2 linked regions of the Hydrogenovibrio crunogenus genome follow. The protein of the gene in region 1 interacts with the protein of each later gene in a pairwise test. Links are inferred from orthologs where the notes say so. Each region holds a gene or a part of one and is shown on either strand. Other genes may lie near its edges. The genes, in order: rplK and prmA.

Region 1 (10,754 bases):
AACCGGGTCGATTCATTTCAGCGCCTTCGATGATTGAAGTCATTCGAGTGGTGGGGAAAGCGAAACGTGGTGCTCGAACTTGGTATTATCTGGACGATGGCGTTTATGGGGCGTTGAGTGGTCAAATGTATGATCATGCTAAGTATCCGATTGCCCCTTTAAAACCGGTTGATCCGACAGGCGATTTTTATCCGAGTGTGTTGGCTGGGCCGACCTGTGACAGTGTCGATGTGGTGGATGAAGACATTGAACTGCCGGAATTAGCGGTGGGTGATATTTTGATTGCGAAACAAATGGGCGCCTATACCATTGCGTCTGCGTCGGAATTTAACTATTATCCTAAACCTAAGATAGTGGTGGTTGAAGACTTAATTGACCATACGGATGATGAATAGAGGATAACAAGATGGCAACAATCATTAAATGGCAAGGTGGAATGGCCTTTGAAGGCACAACAGAAAGTGGGCACTCCGTATTGATGGATGCGGCGCCTGAAGTCGGTGGTGAAAACAAAGGCGCGCGCCCCATGGAAATGGTGTTGCTTGGATTGGGTGGCTGTACCAGCATTGATGTGATCATGATGTTGCAAAAGAGTAAGCAGGCGGTTGACGATTGTCAGGTTGAAATCACCGCTGAGCGCTCCGACAGCATTCCCAAAGTGTTTACGAAAATTCATGTGCATTTTAAAATTACTGGACAAGATTTAAATCTTAAAAAAGTGGAAAGAGCGGTCAACTTATCGGCTGAAAAATATTGTTCGGTGTCCAAAATGTTGGAGCACTCTGTCGAAATGTCTCATGATTTCGAGATTGTTGCGCCATAACGCTTTTTAAGTCATTCCATTGATCGGTTGAATGATCTTCTGATTGGGTGTGACTCTCCGTCTTAAACAAAAAAACGACCAGGCCTGGTCGTTTTTTTGTTTAAGGTTTCAGGGTTGCAAGATGCATAAGAACGTTTAAGAAGGCTTCACAAGCTTCAATGGAAGCGGTTTCATTCATGGTGTGATAACCGGTAGTCGGAATTTGGAGTGTGGTGCCGTGCACCAGTCCATTTGCATTGGCGGTGATTCTACCCAGCTCTGTGCGTCCAATACTCATTCGAGCTTGATCTGAGCCTAATGTCTGTTGGTTGAGGTGTTCTATATATTGATCCTTAAAACTAAAGGGAATGTCGAGATCAAAACAAAGTCGTGCCAAATCCTGAGTGGTTTCTAGATGAAATTCGGCATGTTCATCTTTGTTTCTGAGCACCACCAATTGTTTGTCCGCTTCTTCTCGATTACGGTAAGGACTGGTATCTAACACATATAAGTTATTGGTCGGGTCTCCAAATCGGCGATACCATTCCAGTAAATAACGCCAACTTCCACCCGACTCTTCTTCTGCGGTAAAAAAGGCCGTTCCCTGATATCCCAAACTGAATAAATGCACCAGCATGGCGGCGGTCAAAACATTGTCGAGCTGACCAGACAGCAACCCATCATCTACTTTGAGTTTGTCTTGGAAACCGACAGGCGTTCCAGCAACCAAATGTTCTAAGCCTTCAACCTCAAAAATTAAGTTATTACGAAATTCACAAATATAAGCATTGTTAATCGTCCCTGACCCCCGGTAAGCACCTGACCAGGGTTCGTAGGCTAAAACAGGTGTGCTTTCAAAACGGTTCATTAAGGTCATTTTCAGTTCATTACTGACATCATTACCGAGTAGGTCGGTCATTTTTCCGGCAATGAAAGCGGCAAACTGGAATTCATTTGGTCCTGTACACATGAGTCCGTGACGATCGATATGGCTTGAAAAGTGACAGCTTTCCGGCGCATTTCCTTGCGCTACCAGTAAGCCTTCATACCAAGTGACCTTGGCACCACGCTCTTCCAGCTCGCGTTGCAGTACTCTAAAAAAAGAATGTTCTGCACCGACGACACTGGGTTGTCTGATTAATGATTTTAATAAATCGAGAAATTCACTGAAACTATTGTCCATGCTAGACCTATATTAAGAAGCATAAGATGCGAAGACTTCAATTTTAATTGAAGTCATTCAAAAAGAAAGCACTCATTCATTTAAAGATTTGGATAGGCGATCTTCGTTAGCGCTGCAGCGCTTGAGTGATGGCGGTTTTTAGTCCTTCAGTTAATTGCTTGAGTTGGTCTGCGGGAATGTTGTAGGCTGGCATGGTATAAATAAGTTTGCCAAAAGGACGAATCCAGACGCCGTTTTGAACAGCCAGATGTTGAATGGTTTCACCTAAATCATTGCGCTCCAGTTCAATGACGCCTATTGCTCCTAACACTCGCGTATCGGCAACACCAGGTAGCGATTTTAAAGAGTGAAACGTATTGAGGAAATGCGATTCAATCCGTTGAATATTTTCTTGCCATGGGGAGGCTAATAATACATCAATATTGGAGGATGCAGCTCGACAAGCAAGCGGGTTGGCCATAAAGGTTGGACCATGCATGAGCAGGCCTGGTTGGCCTTGGCTAATGGTGTCGCTGATTTTTTCTGTGGCCAGAGTGGCCGCCAGCGTGATATTCCCACCAGTCAATGTTTTGCCTAGTGCCATAATGTCGGGGCTGATGTTGGCCCAGTCGCAGGCAAATAGTTTTCCGGTTCGCCCAAACCCGGTAGCGATTTCATCTGCAATGAGTAATACGTTAAATTCATCGCACAGTTCACGAACTTGGCGTAGATAGTCTGGGCGATAGAAACGCATCCCTCCAGCACCTTGCACAATAGGTTCCAAGGTCACCGCGGCTATTTCAGTGTGATGTTTTTCAAGTAATGTTTTAAATTCGGCAATGTCTTGATTGTCCGAGTCAATATCGAACCCTTTTTGCGGAGCGGGCGCAAAAAAGTGCTGGGGCAATGTGCTGTTAAATAAACGGTGCATGCCATTATCCGGGTCGCAGATTGACATGGTGGCAAACGTATCCCCGTGGTAGCCATTTTTGAGTGCTAAGAGTTTATTTTTTTGAGGTTGTTCTAAGCTAATCCAATATTGTATAGCCATTTTAATAGCCACTTCCATCGCGACGGAACCGGAGTCCGTGAAAAATACTTTTTGTAATGGCGGGGGCGTCAGTTTGATGAGACGTTTTGCCAATTCAATGGCAGGTTCATGGGTCAAGCCTCCAAACATAATATGCGGCATGGTTTCGATTTGGTCAATCATCGCTTTTTGAATGGCAGGATGGTTGTAGCCATGAAGAGCGGCCCACCATGAGCTCATGCCGTCTACCAATTCTTTGCCGTCAGATAAGGTAATGATGGAACCTTGGGTTTTGGCAACGCCGATGGCGGGAGTATCAGCCGGCATTTTTGCATAAGGGTGCCAAATGTGTTCTTGATCAAATTGTAAAAGTGATTGCCAGTGAGTCATATTTATATTTCAGTCATTTATCGTTAGCGTATGATAACGAAAACATACCAGAGTTTCATTATCCTAAAAATTAAGTTTCAAAAAAGAGGCTGACATAATCAGCGCAGAAGCATTACTGTAGAGGTCTCAATGGTTTCTTAAAGGTTTCTTAATGACTGCTATAAAAAAATAAAATACCTAAGTAGTTGATGTTACTTTAAAAAGAAGTAGAATAGTTTGCAAGTAACGAAAACAATGTTTAATTGTTGTTACCGGTATTAGACAGAAAATTTTGCCAAACTTGTTGTGAAGCAAGGACGGAAAGCCATGGGTCTCAAGGTTTGAGATCGCCAGGTTGCCAAATTGATTAGAAAATGCGTTTCTTGGCATTTGTATGATTGATTTGTTCCCATTTTTCCGGCCGTGGATTACAACAGGTATTCCTTTTCTTTCTAATGAAAGTTTTTAATTGCCAAACTTGTTGTGAAGCAGGGACGGAAAGCCATGGGTCTCAATGTTTGAGATCGCCAGGTTGCAAACCAGTACTTTCTACCACTCTTCAACACACGTTTCGCTTGAGTTCTCTCAAGGAGATGAAGATGTTGTTTGTAAAAAAATAAACCGTCAGGCTCGACTGACGGTCGCTTGTATTAGCTTAATGACAATGGGGGCGCCCGATGCATTGGCTGATACAAAAGATAATCTTGGTGTTCAATTACTGCAGACATTTCATGCGGTAAGTGGGTCTTTAAAAAACATGTTTGAAGTAGAAGCGAAGGTTAACCTTCGTACGCTAAATAGCTCTGCTTATTCCGTTGAGATAGAGCAGCCTTATTGTTGTCAGGCTCGGAAAAGCGTAACGGTTGTTGATTTTTTGCGCTTTGGAAATGATAAATCAAATATTGTTATGGGGTTTAACCTGGTCGATAGCAATTTATTGATTTCTAAAGGGGAACAATGGCAAATGTCATTGGGTGTTAAAGAAGCGAAAACCAAGCTGTATGGTTCCGATGATATGGGGGTCATGCTACGTTTTCAAGCTTCCCTTCATTAGATGGATGGCATGGGTTCAGCCAATTCGACTAAATCAAAATAAAACGGTCATTATGAAGTTGTGTAATTGACCGTTTCTTCCTGCCAGTTCAGATGTTGTATTGCTTTTTGATAGCTTGATTCAAGAGGCGCGTTCAGAGTCATCTGCTGATTGGTTTTTGGATGATTGAACGTTAAACTGGTCGCCGCTAGATAAAGTCGGTGTTGTCCTAACCACGTATTGAAAAAATGATTGTGGTGGCGATCTCCATATTTGACATCTCCAATAATAGGATGGCTGATGTGATTTAAATGTCGACGTAGTTGGTGTTTTCGCCCTGTTTTTGGCATTAACTTAACTAAAGAATAACGTTGGGAATCAAATCTTCCCATTTTATACATGACTTCAGTCGTCGCCAGGCGCTCATAATTTGTGAGGGCTTCCTGGGGAGGTTTGTTGGTTTGTGTATGACGATCGCCCAGCTTGTCTAATTTATGTTTTAACGCATGAGTAATTTCACCGGTTTCATTCATCCACCCTCTACATATCGCTAGATACTGTTTTTGAATGGTATGTTCTTCAAATTGCTGTCCCATTAATCGTGCGGTGTTAGAATCAAGAGCAAACAATAATAAGCCTGATGTTGCTTTGTCTAATCGATGCAGAGGGTAGACCTTTTGTTTGATCTGATCTCTAGTCATTTGTACTGCAAACTGTGTTTCATGCTTATCTATTGGTGAGCGGTGCACGAGTAACCCGGCAGGCTTATGGACTGCGACGAGGTAGTCATCTTGATACAGTATTTTAAATTGGTCGAGTTGGCAGTCTGTTTGCATATGGCATACCGCTGATTTCAAAGTGATTGCACATTCTAAACAAAACCTTATGCTGAAATACAAAAAAGATAAGATTTTGGTTGTTTTACTAAAAAGGGGGTTGAAGTGAAAATAAGCAAAGTCATTGGGATGTTCTTATTTGTCATTATGGGGCATGCTTTTGCAAACGACGTGGTTACCACTAAGACTATTGGGTTAGGTATTGCAAATGACATTGCGATGTCCAGTATATTGGCTTGCCGAAAACAAGGGTATCAGGTCAGTGCTGTAGTGGTTGATCGCAATGGCGTGCTGCGCTCAGCTATGAGAGATGATCTTGCACCCAGGTTTACATTACAAATTGCTCAAGAAAAAGCGAATATGGTGGTCATGTCAGGTATTAAATCAGGTGTGTTCCGTCAGTTAAGGGCGGATATACGTCCGGAGTTGAATCATATTGATGGTTTGATTGTTATGGAAGGTGGTGTTCCTATTAAAGCGGCCGGCGTTAGGATTGGGGCTGTTGGTGTCAGTGGTGCGCCCGGTGGTGAAAAGGATGAAGTGTGCGCTGCCAAGGGAATTGAGTCTGTGCAGGAGCGCTTGGATTTTGCAGAATAAACGTTCATTAATCCTCGTAATCTAGTGATACAAGTTTCAGATTCGACAGCATGCTTTACAGCTTTTAAAGATAAAATTATTCGATAAGGTCTTGAATCTTAATTACTTATCGATTTAATATACTCTTTAGTTCAACAAAGTGAAGGTGTTGTCCTAGCCAGAATAGGGTGGATATATGGCGCTTTGATTGCTCGAAACCCTTTAAAGTAAGCTTCTAGTAAGCAGGTGAATGAACTGAATTTAATAAAATAGAAAAATTCTGGTTTTTCTCTTGACACTAACGCGTTTTGCTTTAAAATACGCTCCATCAATTTGATTGGGAGGGTTTCCCGAGCGGCCAAAGGGGGCAGACTGTAAATCTGCTGGCTATGCCTTCAGTAGTTCGAATCTACTACCCTCCACCATTTTAAATTGTGTTTACATTATGCGGGTATCGTATATTGGCTATTACCTCGGCCTTCCAAGCCGATGAGGGGGGTTCGATTCCCCCTACCCGCTCCAATTTATAAGGCTCTCTTTGTTGGTCTGCATTGTTTTATGTAGGTTGATGGTGAGGGCCTTTTTAATATTTGCTCTCATAGCTCAGTAGGTAGAGCGCATCCATGGTAAGGATGAGGTCACCAGTTCGATCCTGGTTGAGAGCTCCAGAATTTGATTTTTTCACTAGGCGGGCGTGGCTTTGTAAAAAGTCTGTCGCTGTTTTAACGGAGTTTGCATCATGGCAAAAGAAAAGTTTGAACGTAGTAAGCCGCACGTAAACGTTGGTACGATTGGTCACGTTGACCATGGTAAAACAACTCTTACAGCGGCTCTAACAATTGTACAAGGTAAAAAATTCGGTGGCGAAGCAAAAGACTACGCTAACATCGATAACGCACCGGAAGAGCGTGAGCGTGGTATTACTATCTCAACAGCACACGTTGAGTATGAGTCAGAAACACGTCACTATGCTCACGTAGACTGCCCAGGTCACGCCGACTATGTAAAAAACATGATCACAGGTGCGGCACAGATGGACGGTGCAATCCTAGTATGTTCAGCAGCAGATGGCCCAATGCCACAAACGCGTGAGCACATTCTTCTATCTCGTCAGGTAGGTGTGCCATACATCGTTGTTTACCTAAACAAAGCTGACATGGTTGATGATGAAGAATTGCTAGAGCTAGTAGAAATGGAAGTTCGTGAACTTCTAGATACTTATGATTTCCCAGGTGATGATACACCGGTAATCATGGGGTCAGCTCTTAAAGCTATCGAAGGTGATCAATCAGAAATTGGTGAGCCATCAATCGGTCGTTTGGTAGATGCATTGGATACATACATCCCAGAACCAACACGTCAAACAGATAAACCATTCCTAATGCCTGTAGAAGATATCTTCTCAATCCAAGGTCGTGGAACGGTTGCAACAGGTCGTGTTGAAACAGGTGTTGTAAAAGTTGGTGAAGAAATCGAAATCGTCGGTATCCGTCCAACAACAACTACAACTGTAACAGGTGTTGAAATGTTCCGTAAGCTGCTTGACCAAGGTGAAGCAGGGGATAACGTAGGTATCCTATTGCGTGGTACTAAGCGTGAAGATATCGAACGTGGTCAAGTACTTGCTCATAAGGGTACAGTAACACCACATACTAAGTTCGAAGCAGAAGTGTATGTACTATCAAAAGATGAAGGTGGTCGTCATACACCATTCTTCCAAGGATATCGTCCACAGTTCTACTTCCGTACAACAGATGTAACAGGTGCATGTGAACTACCAGCAGGAACAGAAATGGTTATGCCTGGTGATAACGTGCAAATGACTGTAGAGTTAATCAACCCGATCGCGATGAACGAAGGTTTACGTTTCGCGATTCGTGAAGGTGGACGTACAGTTGGTGCGGGTGTTGTTGCTAAAATTATTGATTAATAATTAGCACTTGCTAAAAGAAAAAGGGGGTTGTATAATCCCCTTTTTTTTCGAATACTGAAACTGAAAAGTTTAGTTACAGGGGTATAGCTCCAATTGGTAGAGCACCGGATTCCAAATCCGGGTGTTGGGGGTTCGAATCCCTCTACCCCTGCCATATTTTATAACGGCCTGTTTGAATGACGGGTCGTTTTTATTTCAGATGTTTATTATATTATGAGTCAAAAAGCAGAAAATCCATCGGCAGCTAAATCGCTGGAGACATTGAAGGTTGTTGTCTCAGTTATATTACTTTTAATGAGTTTGGTAGGTTACTACTATTATTCAGATGCTCATGCCGTTGTTAGAGTGTTGGGGTTGATTGGTGGTATTGCCGTGTCCGGATTGGTTTTTTATCAATCTGATAAAGGACGGTCTTGGTTCAGTTATCTTTCGCACGCGCAAAAAGAAGTGAAGCAAGTTATTTGGCCGACAAGACAAGAAACGGTTCAAATGACGTTGATAGTGTTTGCGGTTGTGATTGTGATGAGTATTTTCTTGTGGCTAGTGGATATGTTCTTTTTATGGGCTGTTCAGGTGTTAACAGGACAAGGTGGATAGTTATGGCTCAGAGATGGTATGTTGTTCATGCGTATTCAGGGTATGAAAATAAAGTCAAAAAAGGTTTATCTGAATATATTGAACGCGCAGGTTTAGAAGATAGCTTTGGACAAATATTAGTTCCTTCAGAAGAAGTTGTTGAGATTCGTGAAGGGAAAAAGAGAACTTCGGAAAGAAAGTTTTTTCCTGGATATGTTCTGGTTCAGATGGAAATGAATGAAGATACTTGGCATTTGGTTAAAAGTGTCCCTCAGGTAATGGGGTTTATCGGTGGTACATCTGATCGACCTGCGCCCATTAGTCAAAAAGAAGTGGATCGTATTCTTCAGAAAGTTGAAGAGGGTGTTGATAAGCCTAAGCCAAAAGTTATTTATGAACCAGGAGAAATGGTCCGAGTTATTGATGGTCCCTTTAATGACTTTGAAGCAGTTGTTGAAGGTGTTGACTACGATAAGAACAAGTTGCAGGTGTCTGTACTGATTTTTGGTCGCTCAACACCTGTTGAGCTTGAGTTTACTCAAGTAGAGAAAAATTAAATTATTGCTTACGTTGTAAGTTTTTAGTAACCCTGGGAAGTCGAAAGACGTTATACCCACAAGGAGAAAGAAATGGCTAAGAAAATTGAAGCCTATATTAAGTTGCAAGTTCCTGCTGGGAATGCAAACCCTAGTCCACCAGTTGGTCCTGCTTTGGGTCAGCATGGTGTGAATATTATGGAGTTCTGTAAAGCATTTAATGCACAGACTCAATCTTTAGAGAAAAATCTTCCCGTTCCTGTTGTTATTACTGTTTTTAATGACCGTAGTTTTACGTTTATTACAAAGACGCCTCCTGCATCAGTTTTGTTGAAAAAGGCAGCTGGTATCCAAAAAGGTTCTGGTGTTCCAAATATGGATAAGGTTGGAACAGTAACACGTGCGCAGTTAGAAGAAATTGCAAACACAAAAATGGCAGACCTGAATGCTAACGATTTAGATGCGGCAGTAAAAATTATTGCTGGTTCAGCTCGTAGCATGGGCTTGAATGTAGAGGGGTAATGGGAATGGCTAAGTTAACAAAAAAACAAAAGATGTTTGCTGAGAAAGTTGATTCTCTAAAGTCTTACGACGTTCTTGAAGGTTTTTCTTTGGTTTCAGAACTGGCGACAGCTAAGTTTTCTGAATCTGTAGATGTTGCTATTAAATTAGGGATTGATCCTCGTAAATCTGACCAAGTTGTACGTGGTGCAACGGTTATGCCGAATGGGACTGGTAAAGACGTGCGTGTTGCGGTATTTACTGGCGATGCAAATGCAGCGGCGGCAAAAGAAGCGGGTGCTGAGTTTGTTGGGATGGATGACCTCGCAGCGGAAGTGAAAGGTGGCATGATGGATTTTGACGTTGTGATTGCGTCTCCAGATGCGATGAGAGTTGTCGGTATGTTAGGTCAAGTGTTGGGTCCTCGTGGATTGATGCCGAATCCTAAAACTGGAACAGTTACGCCTGACGTGGTAAATGCAATTAAGAACGCAAAATCAGGTCAAGTTCGATTCCGTGCTGATAAAGCAGGGATTGTTCATGCGTCAATCGGTAAGGTTGATTTTGCGCCTGAAAAATTAAAAGAAAATTTAAACGCATTGATTGAAGATTTGAACAAGGCTAAACCTGCTGCTGCAAAAGGTACTTATATGAAAAAAGTATCTATTTCTAGCACAATGGGCCCTGGTATTGTTGTTGATCAATCATCATTGTAAGAAATTTCTCATTTAATAGATGAGAATGCGAATTGGGACTCCTTAAGTTAAGTAATACTTAGATTGAGAGAGCGCCCATCGCAGACCGTAGGTGAATGTTGAAGTTACATTCTTAATAGATTCAAACCTACGTAGATGGAGGAGCTTGGCTTTAGTCAAGCTGTTTTGGAGGTTATATGGCACTCAATATCGAGGATAAAAAAGCCGTTGTTGAAGAAGTCTCTGCAATTATTGCAGAAGCGGGTTCAATGGTCGCGGCTGAATATCGTGGGTTGACTGTAGAGCAATTAACAGAACTACGTTCTAAAGCACGTGAAGCAAATGTATCAGTTCGTGTTGTTAAAAACACACTGGTTCGTCGAGCTGTTGCTGGAACTAAGTTTGAAGATATGGCAGAAACATTTTCTGGTCCATTAATCTTTGCATTTTCTGGAGAAGAGTTAGGAAACGCAGCTCGCGTTTTTAAAGACTTTTCAAAAGCAAATGAAGCTTTAGTAGTTAAGTCGCTTTCGATTGGTGAAGGTGTGATGGATGCTAGTCAGCTAGCGGCAATTGCGGCTCTACCGACCTACGATGAAGCATTAAGTAAGCTACTTTATGTAATGAAAGAGCCTGTCGCTAAGGTGGCACGTGGTCTTGTTGCAGTTAAAGATCAAAAAGAAGCTGAAGCAGCTTAAGCTTACG
Region 2 (10,688 bases), 150 kb from region 1 along the record:
AAGGCTACCACCTGTACAAGGATAAAATTAAAGTCCTACTTAAACAAGGAAATGCCACCCTCGGTTCTCTTCAATTACCTGAAGCCATACAAACAAATGATCCAGTGTTTGGTGACGTTCAAGTTTATCATGGCGATTTCCAAGCCATTCTGCCAGTGAATCATATTGTCGGCGCTGCTGAAATAGAAATCCACTATCAAGGTTGTTCATCTGAATCTGGCGTATGCTACCCACCCGCGAAAAAACTGATGACGGTAAATGCCAGTGACTTCAAACAAACAAGCACAAACTTACCGACTCAAACAACGACGTCTGAAAATCTATCTGAAACCGACCAGATCACCAGCACCTTACAAAACAGTTCGGTTTGGATTGTCATTGGCACCTTCTTTTTGTTTGGACTATTACTGTCTTTAACACCTTGCGTTTTTCCAATGATTCCAATCCTCTCCAGCATCATTGTTGGACAAGGAGATCAACTCACCACGCGCAAAGCTTTCATCATGTCTCTAGTCTATGTTCTGGCGATGTCGGTTACCTATACCGCTGCCGGGGTTTTAGCAGGGATTTTTGGCGAAAACCTCCAGGTCCTTTTCCAAAATCCATGGATTATTGGGAGTTTTGCATTGATTTTCATTGCTTTGGCCTTCTCCATGTTCGGTTTCTATGAACTACAACTACCAAGTGGCCTGCAATCCAAAATCACGAATTTATCTAATAAACAACAGGGCGGCACCTTAACGGGTGTCGCCATCATGGGGTTCTTATCGGCTCTAATTGTCGGCCCTTGTGTGGCACCGCCTCTTGCCGGCGCCCTGATTTACATCGGGCAAACCGGCGATGCGCTTCTTGGCGGCACCGCTTTATTTGCTATGAGCATGGGGATGGGCGTGCCTCTATTGTTATTAGGAACGTCCGCCGGGAAACTCCTTCCTCGCGCTGGCGCCTGGATGGATAACGTTAAGGCCATCTTCGGTGTTCTGATGATCGGGGTTGCCATTTGGATGGCCGAAAGAATCCTTCCCGAATGGACAATTCTATTTGCCTGGGCGGCGTTACTGATCGGTTCCGCTATTTATCTCGGAGCTCTGGAACCGGTTGGCGACAAATCCGGCTGGCATAAGTTCGCAAAATCCATTGGTGTGATCTTTTTGATCTACGGTATGGTAATACTGATCGGTTTGGCCGGTGGTAGCAAAAATGTCTTGCAACCGTTAACGGTATTTCAGTCATCCGGAACCAGCAGTAGCAGCCAGACTGAACATCTAAACTTCAAGACTATTCGTACCTTAGCGGAGCTGAAGCAAGAAGTCGCCAAAGGGAATCCAGTGATGCTCGACTTCTATGCAGATTGGTGCATCAGTTGTAAGGAAATGGAAAAATTCACATTCTCCGATCCAGGTGTTCAGAGCGCATTGGCAAATGTCACCCTCTTAAAAGCCGATGTGACCGCCAATAATGCAAATGATAAAGAGTTAATGAAAGCATTTAACATCATCGGCCCCCCTGCTATTCTGTTCTTTAACCATCAACAAGAACAAAAAGCACAACGCGTGGTTGGTTTCAAAAAAGCAGCTGACTTTACACAGAATATCAATCAAGCTTTTCAATAAGATTTATTTTAATCAAAAACGTCACGAAAAACGGCCAGGCCTGGCCGTTTTCATTCTAGATAACACCACCTTTCAATACGTTTTTTATCTCATCTTGATGACAAAAACGCCGTTTTAAAGAACTCAACCCTGTTTTTTTCATTTAATTTAAACTTCGCAACATTTCACGAATTTTCACGACTTTTTTATAACTTTCTATATCGTTAAAGCTAACTTTCAGGTATAATTTTCAACAATTTAATGATTAGCTCCGCTGAAATGCATCAAGGATACTTTCATGGCAAACATTCTCGTAATCAATGGTCCCAATCTCAATATGCTAGGCAAAAGAGAGCCTGAACATTATGGCCGCCAAACCTTAGGCGACATTATTGAAGAACTCGAAACCCTTGCTGATGATTACGAAGTACGTCTATACAACTTCCAGAGTAATGCCGAGCACGAAATAGTGGAACGCATCCAAACCGCGATTGAAGATATTGATTTTATTATCATCAACCCTGCCGCTTTCACACACACCAGTGTTGCAATACGGGATGCTTTATCGACCGTCAAGATTCCTTTTATTGAAGTGCATTTATCTAACATTCACAAAAGAGAAGCTTTTCGAACCCATTCATATTTTTCTGACCTGGCTGAAGGCGTGATTGCCGGTCTGGGTCCAATAGGCTATCAGCTCGCGCTGGCTGCCGCAGTTGAAAAACTGAAATAAAAATACATTTAAATAACGACTATTTAAGAGGAATAGAGAACATGGATATTCGTTCAATTCGTAAATTGATTGAAATTGTAGAACAGTCTGACGTTGCTGAAATTGAAATTAAAGAAGGTGAGCACAACATTCGCATCACTCGTAGCAAAGAGCCTGTCATGATGTCTGCGCCTGCAGCGCCAGCACAAATGGCTTATGAAGCTGCACCCGCTGCGGCTGCACCACAACAATCTGCCGCACCTGCGGAATCACCTGCGGCTCCTGCAGAAACAGGACATACCGTTCCATCTCCAATGGTCGGGACTTTTTATGCCTCACCTTCTCCGGATGCGGGTCCATTTGTCAGCGTGGGAGACCAAGTCTCAGCCGGTGACACCCTTTGTATTATTGAAGCGATGAAAATCATGAATCCAATTGAAGCAGATGTTTCTGGAACCGTGAAGAAAATTCTTGTTCAAAACGCTGAACCTGTTGAGTTCGGTCAAGCTTTATTCATCATCGAATAATAGGATACCTGCATGATTGAAAAAATTCTGATTGCCAACCGTGGAGAAATTGCACTACGCGTGCTAAGAGCCTGTAAAGAAATGGGCATCAAAACGGTCGCAGTCCACTCCACAGCAGATGCTAACCTAAAACATGTCTTGCTAGCAGATGAGTCTGTGTGTATTGGGCCTGCACCGTCTTCTGAAAGTTACCTCAATATTCCAGCCATTATTTCAGCCGCTGAAATCACGGATGCCGAAGCGATTCACCCAGGGTATGGTTTCTTATCTGAAAATGCCGACTTTGCCGAGCGCGTTGAAGAAAGCGGATTTATTTTTATGGGGCCTAAGGCTGAAACGATCCGCATTATGGGCGACAAAGTATCCGCTATCCGTGCGATGAAGGCGGCAGGTGTTCCTACCGTTCCCGGCTCCGGCGGCCCATTAAGCGACGATGAAGAAGCTAATAAACAACTGGCTAAAGAAATTGGCTACCCAATTATCATCAAAGCTTCCGGTGGTGGTGGTGGACGCGGTATGCGCGTTGTTCATACCGAATCAAACCTGATTAAGTCAATTCAGTTGACTAAATCAGAAGCAGGTAGCTTCTTTGGTAACCCAGAAGTGTATATGGAAAAATTTCTGGAAACGCCGCGCCACATTGAAATTCAAGTACTGGCCGATGGGTTGGGCAACGCCATTCACCTAGGAGAGCGTGACTGCTCAATGCAGCGTCGTCATCAAAAGGTGGTTGAAGAAGCCCCTGCGCCGGGCATTACAGAAGAACAACGTAACCGTATCGGGCAAGCTTGTGTAAACGCCTGTATTGAAATCGGCTATCGTGGTGCGGGAACCTTTGAATTTTTATATGAAAACGGCGAGTTTTATTTCATTGAAATGAATACCCGTTTACAAGTAGAACACCCTGTAACGGAACAAGTCACGGGCGTGGACTTAGTAAAAGCTCAGATCGAAATTGCAATGGGTAAACCGCTAAGCATCAAGCAGGAAGATATCATCATTCGAGGTCATGCCATTGAATGTCGTATCAATGCCGAAAACCCATCGAACAACTTTATTCCTTCTCCAGGTAAAATTGAACGTTTACACTTAGCCGGTGGAATTGGCGTTCGTTGGGATTCTCATATTTATACGGGTTACCCAGTTCCGCCGCACTACGATTCAATGATAGGGAAACTGATTTGTTATGGCCCTGACCGTACTTCAGCCGTGGCACGTATGGACACTGCTTTGGATGAGTTGATTATCCAAGGCATTGAAACCAATATTCGTATGCAACGCGAAATCATGAATGACTTTGGGTTCTGTGAAGGTGAACAAAATATCCATTATTTAGAACACCGATTGGAACATCTCGTTTAGACTCTAGTTCATCACAAACTCATTAACATCAACCACGTTGAGCCTATAATGTAACTATTTATCGGCCGCGTGGTTTTTACGTTTAAAGGACCCTTATGGCTTGGATTCAAATTAACACCACGGTTTCAGAAGCACTTGCAGAACCACTATCAGATGCATTCATGGAAGTAAATGCAGCATCCGTCACATTTGCAGACGCAAAAGACCAACCCATTTTTGAACCTGAAATTGGCACAACCCCTATTTGGAATCAAACCAAAGTCATCGGTTTATTTGATGCCGAAACCGACATTCCAGCGATCATCAGTCAACTAGAAACCTTAATACCGGATATACCAGCTGAGTGCTATAGCATTGAAGCGCTTGAGGACAAAGACTGGATTCGAGCCTGGATGGATCAATTTCAACCCATGCAGTTTGGTTCACGACTCTGGATTATACCCAGTTGGTGTGACATCCCTGAACCCGAAGCAGTTAACCTCATGCTAGACCCAGGGATGGCATTTGGGACAGGGACTCACCCAACCACGGCTTTATGCCTTACTTGGCTCGACCAAAACCCACCTACTGATTTAACTGTCATTGACTATGGTTGCGGTTCAGGCGTATTGGCACTCGCCTCTGAAAAGTTAGGCGCAAAACAGGTAAAAGGCACCGATATTGACCCACAAGCGATTATCGCCAGTCAACAAAATGCGGATAGAAATGAGGCCGATATTGAATTCAAACTGGTCAAAGAATTTCATTCCGATCCTGTTGACCTATTAATTGCTAACATTCTTGCAGGGCCTCTCAAAGAACTGGCACCAGAATTTATTCGTTTGATGAAGCCAAATGCCACGCTGGTGTTATCAGGTTTATTAAGCAACCAGGCAGCAGATTTGATTAGCTTTTACCAGCAACAAGGATTTGAATTGATTGCTCAAAATGATTTGGATGAATGGTCTCAACTTAGCTTTAAAAAGCTAGCGGCGACTTAACTGCTTTCAACATGATGCCCTTATTTGATTCTGACACCCCCACAATTGCACTGGCGCCTATGGCAGGTATTACCGACCGAATTTATCGAGATATCTGCCGTGAGACTGGTGCCAGTTATGCGGTGTCAGAAATGGTCGCTTCCAAAAAGCAATTACGCGAATCGGCAAAATCTTCAACGCGCCATGCGGATAAAACAGAAACTTCTCCCCGGATTGTTCAATTGCTGGGCACCCAACCCGATGAGCTGGTGGACGCTGCATTATGGCAACAATCCCAGGGAGCGGATATGATTGATCTCAACATGGGGTGTCCAGCAAAAAAGGTGTGTGATGTGGCCGCTGGCTCTGCTTTAATGGGGCAACCTGAACTGGTTGCCGATATTTTTAAAAGTTTGACCGAAGCAATTGACCTTCCTGTAACGGTTAAAATCCGAACCGGAACCGATGCGGATAACATCAATGCCATTGAAATTGCCAAACTGGCACAAGACTCCGGCTTAAAAGCCATTACCATCCATGGTCGCACCCGTGTGGATAAATTTAATGGCCAAGCCGAATACGACACCATTAAAGCCGTTAAACAGGCGGTTGAAATCCCAGTTATTGCAAACGGTGATATTTGCAGCCCAAAAGAGGCTCAATTTGTATTAAAATATACAGGTTCAGATGGCATTATGATTGGTCGAGCCGCCCAAGGATATCCTTGGATTTTCAGAGAGATAGCACACTTTCTAGAAACCGGGGAGTTTTTGCCCCCTCCTAGTTTGGCTGAATTTCAGCAAGTGATGACTCGACACTTTTCAGAACTCGAAACACTTTATGGTAAATATTTAGGCCATAAAATTGCTCGAAAGCATCTGGGCTGGTACAGCCAATACCTTCCCAACGGTACAGAGCTAAGAAAAAGATTTAATCGGCTTGAGAGTACTCAAGCACAACTCAACTTAATCAACCATTACTTTGATACTTTATGACATTACTATCTGATAATAACCCAGCCAGTCAAGCACTCAGCACCCATGTCACCATGACGCTGAAAAACTATTTTGAAACACTGGAAGGTGAAGTGCCGAGTGATGTTTATCAAATGGTGATAAGCCAAGTAGAGCGTCCGCTCATCGAATTTGTTTTAAACGAAACTGCGTTCAATCAAAGTCGATCAGCTGAAATATTAGGTATTAACCGAAATACCTTAAGAAAAAAAATGCAGCTTTATAAAATAACGCCTGCGTAACGAATTCGCCTTTAATAGGCACCCTTTTTACTGACTAACCAATTTTGGAGAGAAATCCCTTATGAAACCTGTTCGCCGCGCCCTGATTAGCGTCTCAGATAAAAATGGCATTTTAGAGTTTGCCAAATCTTTAACCGCTATGGATGTTGCCATCTTATCAACAGGAGGAACCTATAAGGTTCTTTCTGAAGCAGGTCTGCCTGTCACAGAGGTTTCAGAATACACCGGTTTCCCTGAAATGATGGATGGTCGAGTCAAAACACTTCATCCAAAAATCCACGGCGGTTTACTGGGTCGCCGTGGTACAGATGATGCCGTTATGACTGAACATGGTATTGACCCTATCGATATGGTGGTGGTTAATCTGTATCCTTTCGAAGCCACGGTGGCCAACCCGGATTGTTCATTAGAAGATGCCATTGAAAACATTGATATTGGAGGGCCGACAATGCTTCGCTCGGCGGCCAAAAACCATAAAGATGTTGCCGTTGTCACAGATCCACAAGACTATGCTCGCATTCTAGAAGAAATGGAATCGAATAATGGCCAACTGTCTCATGCTACCCGTTTTGATTTAGCCATCAAGACATTTGAGCAAACGGCTCGCTATGACGGGGCAATCTCAAACTACTTCGGAACCATGTTCAGCGAAGATAAAAACGATACTTTCCCGCGCACATACAACACTCAGTTTGTGAAAAAACAATCAATGCGTTATGGAGAAAATCCACACCAGTCGGCGGCCTTCTATACGGAGCGAAACCCAACGGAAGCGTCTATTTCAACCGCCAAACAGTTACAAGGTAAGGCTCTGTCATTCAATAACATTGCTGACACCGATGCAGCATTAGAGCTGGTCAAAACGTTTGATGAAACGGCTTGTGTCATTGTTAAACATGCTAACCCTTGTGGCGTATCTGTTGGTCAAAACGTTTTTGAAGCTTATGATCGAGCGTACAAAACCGATCCCACGTCAGCATTTGGAGGCATCATTGCTTTCAACCGCGCATTGGATCAAGAAACGGCTCAAGCCATTATTGATCGTCAATTTGTGGAAGTCATCATCGCACCGAATGTATCAGAAGATGCAAAGAATGTTATTGCCGCCAAACAAAATGTCCGTTTACTGGTGTGTGGAGATCTAGGTATCCAAGAACCGGCTTATGATTACAAACGGGTTACCGGCGGTTTATTGGTGCAAGACCGTGACTTAGGTTCGGTTACTGAAGACGAGCTTAAGGTGGTAACCAAGCGTGCGCCGAGTGAAAAAGAAATGGCGGATTTACAATTTGCCTGGAAAGTAGCGAAATACGTTAAGTCCAATGCCATTGTTTATGTAAAAGACGGCATGACCATTGGGGTAGGTGCGGGGCAAATGAGCCGCGTTTATTCTGCGAAAATTGCCGGCATTAAAGCAGCCGATGAAGGTCTTGAAGTGCCGGGTTCAGTGATGGCTTCCGATGCATTTTTCCCTTTCAGAGATGGCATTGATGCGGCAGCCGAAGCCGGCATCACAGCTGTAATACATCCAGGTGGCTCCATGCGAGATCAGGAAGTGATTGATGCAGCGGATGAGCACGGCATCGCGATGGTCTTTACTGGCATGCGTCACTTCAAACACTAAATACACTGATTGAAATACGATAGATTTACAAGAGAGAAAAACACATGAATGTACTCATTATTGGAAGCGGTGGCCGCGAACATGCTTTGGCGTGGAAAACCATTCAATCAGATAAGGTTTCAAAAGTATTTGTTGCACCTGGCAACGCTGGAACGGCACTGGAAGACAATATCGAAAATGTTGATATTGCCGTTGAGGACTTACCAGGCCTGGTAGATTTTGCTCAAAACAATGCCATTGAACTCACCATTGTTGGCCCGGAAGTGCCTCTTGTGCTTGGTGTGGTTGACGCTTTTGAAGCGGCAGGCCTAAAATGCTTTGGTCCAAGCAAGGGAGCAGCGCAACTGGAAGGATCTAAAGCTTTCTCTAAAGATTTTTTAGCGAAACACAACATTCCAACAGCCGCCTACTCCGTGTTCACAGAGATCCCGCCTGCAGTGGCTTATATTAAAGAGATGGGCGCGCCAATTGTCATTAAAGCCGATGGCTTAGCCGCAGGTAAAGGCGTTATCCTGGCTGAAACCAATGCCGAAGCGATTGCCGCAGTAGAAGATATGCTAGCAGGTAATAAATTTGGGGACGCTGGTGCACGTGTTGTTATTGAAGAATTTCTAGTCGGCGAAGAAGCCAGTTTTATCGTGATGGCAGATGGTCAAAACATCTTACCTATGGCGACTTCTCAAGACCATAAAGCCCGAAACAATGGTGATACCGGGCCAAATACAGGCGGTATGGGGGCTTATACCCCTGCGCCAGTGGTGACGCGTAAAATCCATGACCGCATTATGCAGGAGATCATTCGTCCAACCATTGATGGGATGGCTAAAGACGGCCTACCCTATACTGGATTTTTATATGCCGGGATTATGATTGCACCGGATGGGACACCGAAAGTCCTTGAATTTAACTGCCGCTTTGGTGATCCTGAAACTCAGCCTATCATGATGCGCTTACAATCCGACTTATCTGAACTGTGTTTAGCGGCATTGGATAAAAAACTAGACACGGTAACCGCTAAATGGGATTCCCGTCCTGCATTAGGTGTCGTTTTAGCCGCTGGCGGCTACCCTGATGAATACCGTAAAGGAGATGTCATCCAAGGCATTGAAGATGCCAACAATACGGATATTAAAGTTTTCCATGCGGGTACCCGTTTGAATGATCAAGGACAACTGGTTACATCAGGAGGGCGCGTTCTTTGTGTGACCGCGCTAGGCGAAAATGTTACCGATGCTCAGAAACGTGCCTATGAAGGGGTTTCAAAAATTCATTGGGAAGAGGTTTATTACCGTACTGACATTGGTCATCGTGCCGTTAAACGTGAATCCTTAAGTTAAGGATAAAACGCCTCTCACTTAAAAAGCACTCAACGAGTGCTTTTTTTATATCTATATTTTCGGTATAGTAAAATAATGGTTATTCATTAAGGAATTTTACTCATGTCTGAACTTCAATCCGTCCATAATTACTATGAAAGACCTGTCTTTAATCATATACAAGAAAACTATCTCGATGTCGGATTAACTGAAAACCAGCTGGCAGATATGGCCTGTATCGCACTCAACCGTATTGCACCTCGCTATATTCGTCATGATATCGACATGTCTTTTTACATGTCCTCCGAAGAATACCAGGAAATACAAGCACGCATTCAAAAGGCCGTTAAAAAAGCCTATAAAAAAGTGAAAAAATTAGATGGGCTAGAAGAGGCCTAATTTAAAGCTTTAAATTATAAGCCTCTTCTTTCTGAAAAAAAGATGCCCCTCCATTGCTTCACATCACACTTCTTATTTAGGAGCAGAGATGCAGCATTCTAAGATTTTGATCTCCATTAAAACAGTAAGTAGCCCCCTAAGCTTATCAACTCTACTTTTCCTTATTTTTTCTTTGCCGGTAAAGGCGATGCAAGCAGACGAACTGGTTCGTCATATTGATAGCTTATGGCGCGGAACGACATCTCATGCATTCATGACCATGAGCGTCAAAACACAACGTTATCAAAGAAACATGACAATGGAAGCCTGGTCTCTGGGGAATGACTATTCATTGGTTGTCATTCAGAAACCCATTAAAGATCGAGGTATTTCGACTTTAAAGGTGGAACAAAACATCTGGAACTATTTGCCTAAAATCAACCGCGTCACCAAAGTGCCGTCAAGCATGATGTCCGGCTCTTGGATGGGAAGCCATTTCACGAATGATGATCTCGTAAAGGAAAGCACCTTTGAACAGGATTATGATTCGACTATCACATTTGAAGGGCTTCGAAATAATCAAAATATTTATGAACTAACCTCTATTCCAAAACCGAATGCCGCTGTCGTTTGGGGGAAGGTTGTGATGCAGATCACACAATCAACTTTGGCCCCTATCAAAGGGCTCTACTATGATGAAGATGGCCATCTGATTCGCACCCTAACATTTGATCAAATTCAAAAAATCGGTGAGCGGATCATCCCCATGCGAATGACATTACAGCCAATAGACAAGCCATCAGAATCAACCGTCATTCTCTACAACGACATTCAGTTCGATATCCCTTTAACTAAAAACTTTTTTTCATTAAGAAATCTTAAACAGCGGCATTAACGTCATGAATAATCCGGTTTTCAACCGCCTGATCTTATTGCAGTTTATAGCTTGGCGAAATATTTGGC

The links.
Region 2: the proteins of rplK (region 1) and prmA interact in binary tests that used the Escherichia coli proteins (3 or more experiments, as listed by UniProt). The link is inferred for Hydrogenovibrio crunogenus from one-to-one orthologs.

What each region holds. Positions count from the first base shown.
Region 1 is NZ_CP032096.1:322,588-333,341, forward strand. Bases 7,774-10,660 are described here. They hold rplK (50S ribosomal protein L11), read left to right. Parts: upstream 7,774-8,946; coding sequence 8,947-9,375; downstream 9,376-10,660. Other genes in these bases: secE (preprotein translocase subunit SecE), read left to right, coding at 7,955-8,338; nusG (transcription termination/antitermination protein NusG), read left to right, coding at 8,341-8,874; rplA (50S ribosomal protein L1), read left to right, coding at 9,381-10,070; rplJ (50S ribosomal protein L10), read left to right, coding at 10,247-10,660. Outside these bases: GHNINEIG_RS01395 (type III PLP-dependent enzyme), read left to right, coding at 1-395; GHNINEIG_RS01400 (OsmC family protein), read left to right, coding at 407-823; GHNINEIG_RS01405 (peptidase M42), read right to left, coding at 924-1,985; GHNINEIG_RS01410 (adenosylmethionine--8-amino-7-oxononanoate transaminase), read right to left, coding at 2,092-3,384; GHNINEIG_RS01415 (hypothetical protein), read left to right, coding at 3,878-4,417; tRNA pseudouridine(65) synthase TruC, read right to left, coding at 4,468-5,232; GHNINEIG_RS01425 (GlcG/HbpS family heme-binding protein), read left to right, coding at 5,338-5,829; tuf (elongation factor Tu), read left to right, coding at 6,548-7,738; more of rplJ, read left to right, coding at 10,661-10,747. UniProt on the Escherichia coli protein: Forms part of the ribosomal stalk which helps the ribosome interact with GTP-bound translation factors.
Region 2 is NZ_CP032096.1:477,121-487,808, reverse strand. The notes cover bases 3,410-6,230. They hold prmA (50S ribosomal protein L11 methyltransferase), read left to right. Parts: upstream 3,410-4,288; coding sequence 4,289-5,173; downstream 5,174-6,230. Other genes in these bases: GHNINEIG_RS11805 (helix-turn-helix domain-containing protein), read left to right, coding at 6,144-6,230; dusB (tRNA dihydrouridine synthase DusB), read left to right, coding at 5,185-6,147; accC (acetyl-CoA carboxylase biotin carboxylase subunit), read left to right, coding at 3,410-4,193. Also shown: protein-disulfide reductase DsbD, read left to right, coding at 1-1,613; aroQ (type II 3-dehydroquinate dehydratase), read left to right, coding at 1,891-2,325; accB (acetyl-CoA carboxylase biotin carboxyl carrier protein), read left to right, coding at 2,367-2,831; more of accC, read left to right, coding at 2,844-3,409; more of GHNINEIG_RS11805, read left to right, coding at 6,231-6,407; purH (bifunctional phosphoribosylaminoimidazolecarboxamide formyltransferase/IMP cyclohydrolase), read left to right, coding at 6,469-8,031; purD (phosphoribosylamine--glycine ligase), read left to right, coding at 8,076-9,368; GHNINEIG_RS02215 (late competence development ComFB family protein), read left to right, coding at 9,471-9,746; GHNINEIG_RS02210 (outer membrane lipoprotein-sorting protein), read left to right, coding at 9,835-10,620; GHNINEIG_RS02205 (ABC transporter permease), read left to right, coding at 10,625-10,688. UniProt on the Escherichia coli protein: Methylates ribosomal protein L11.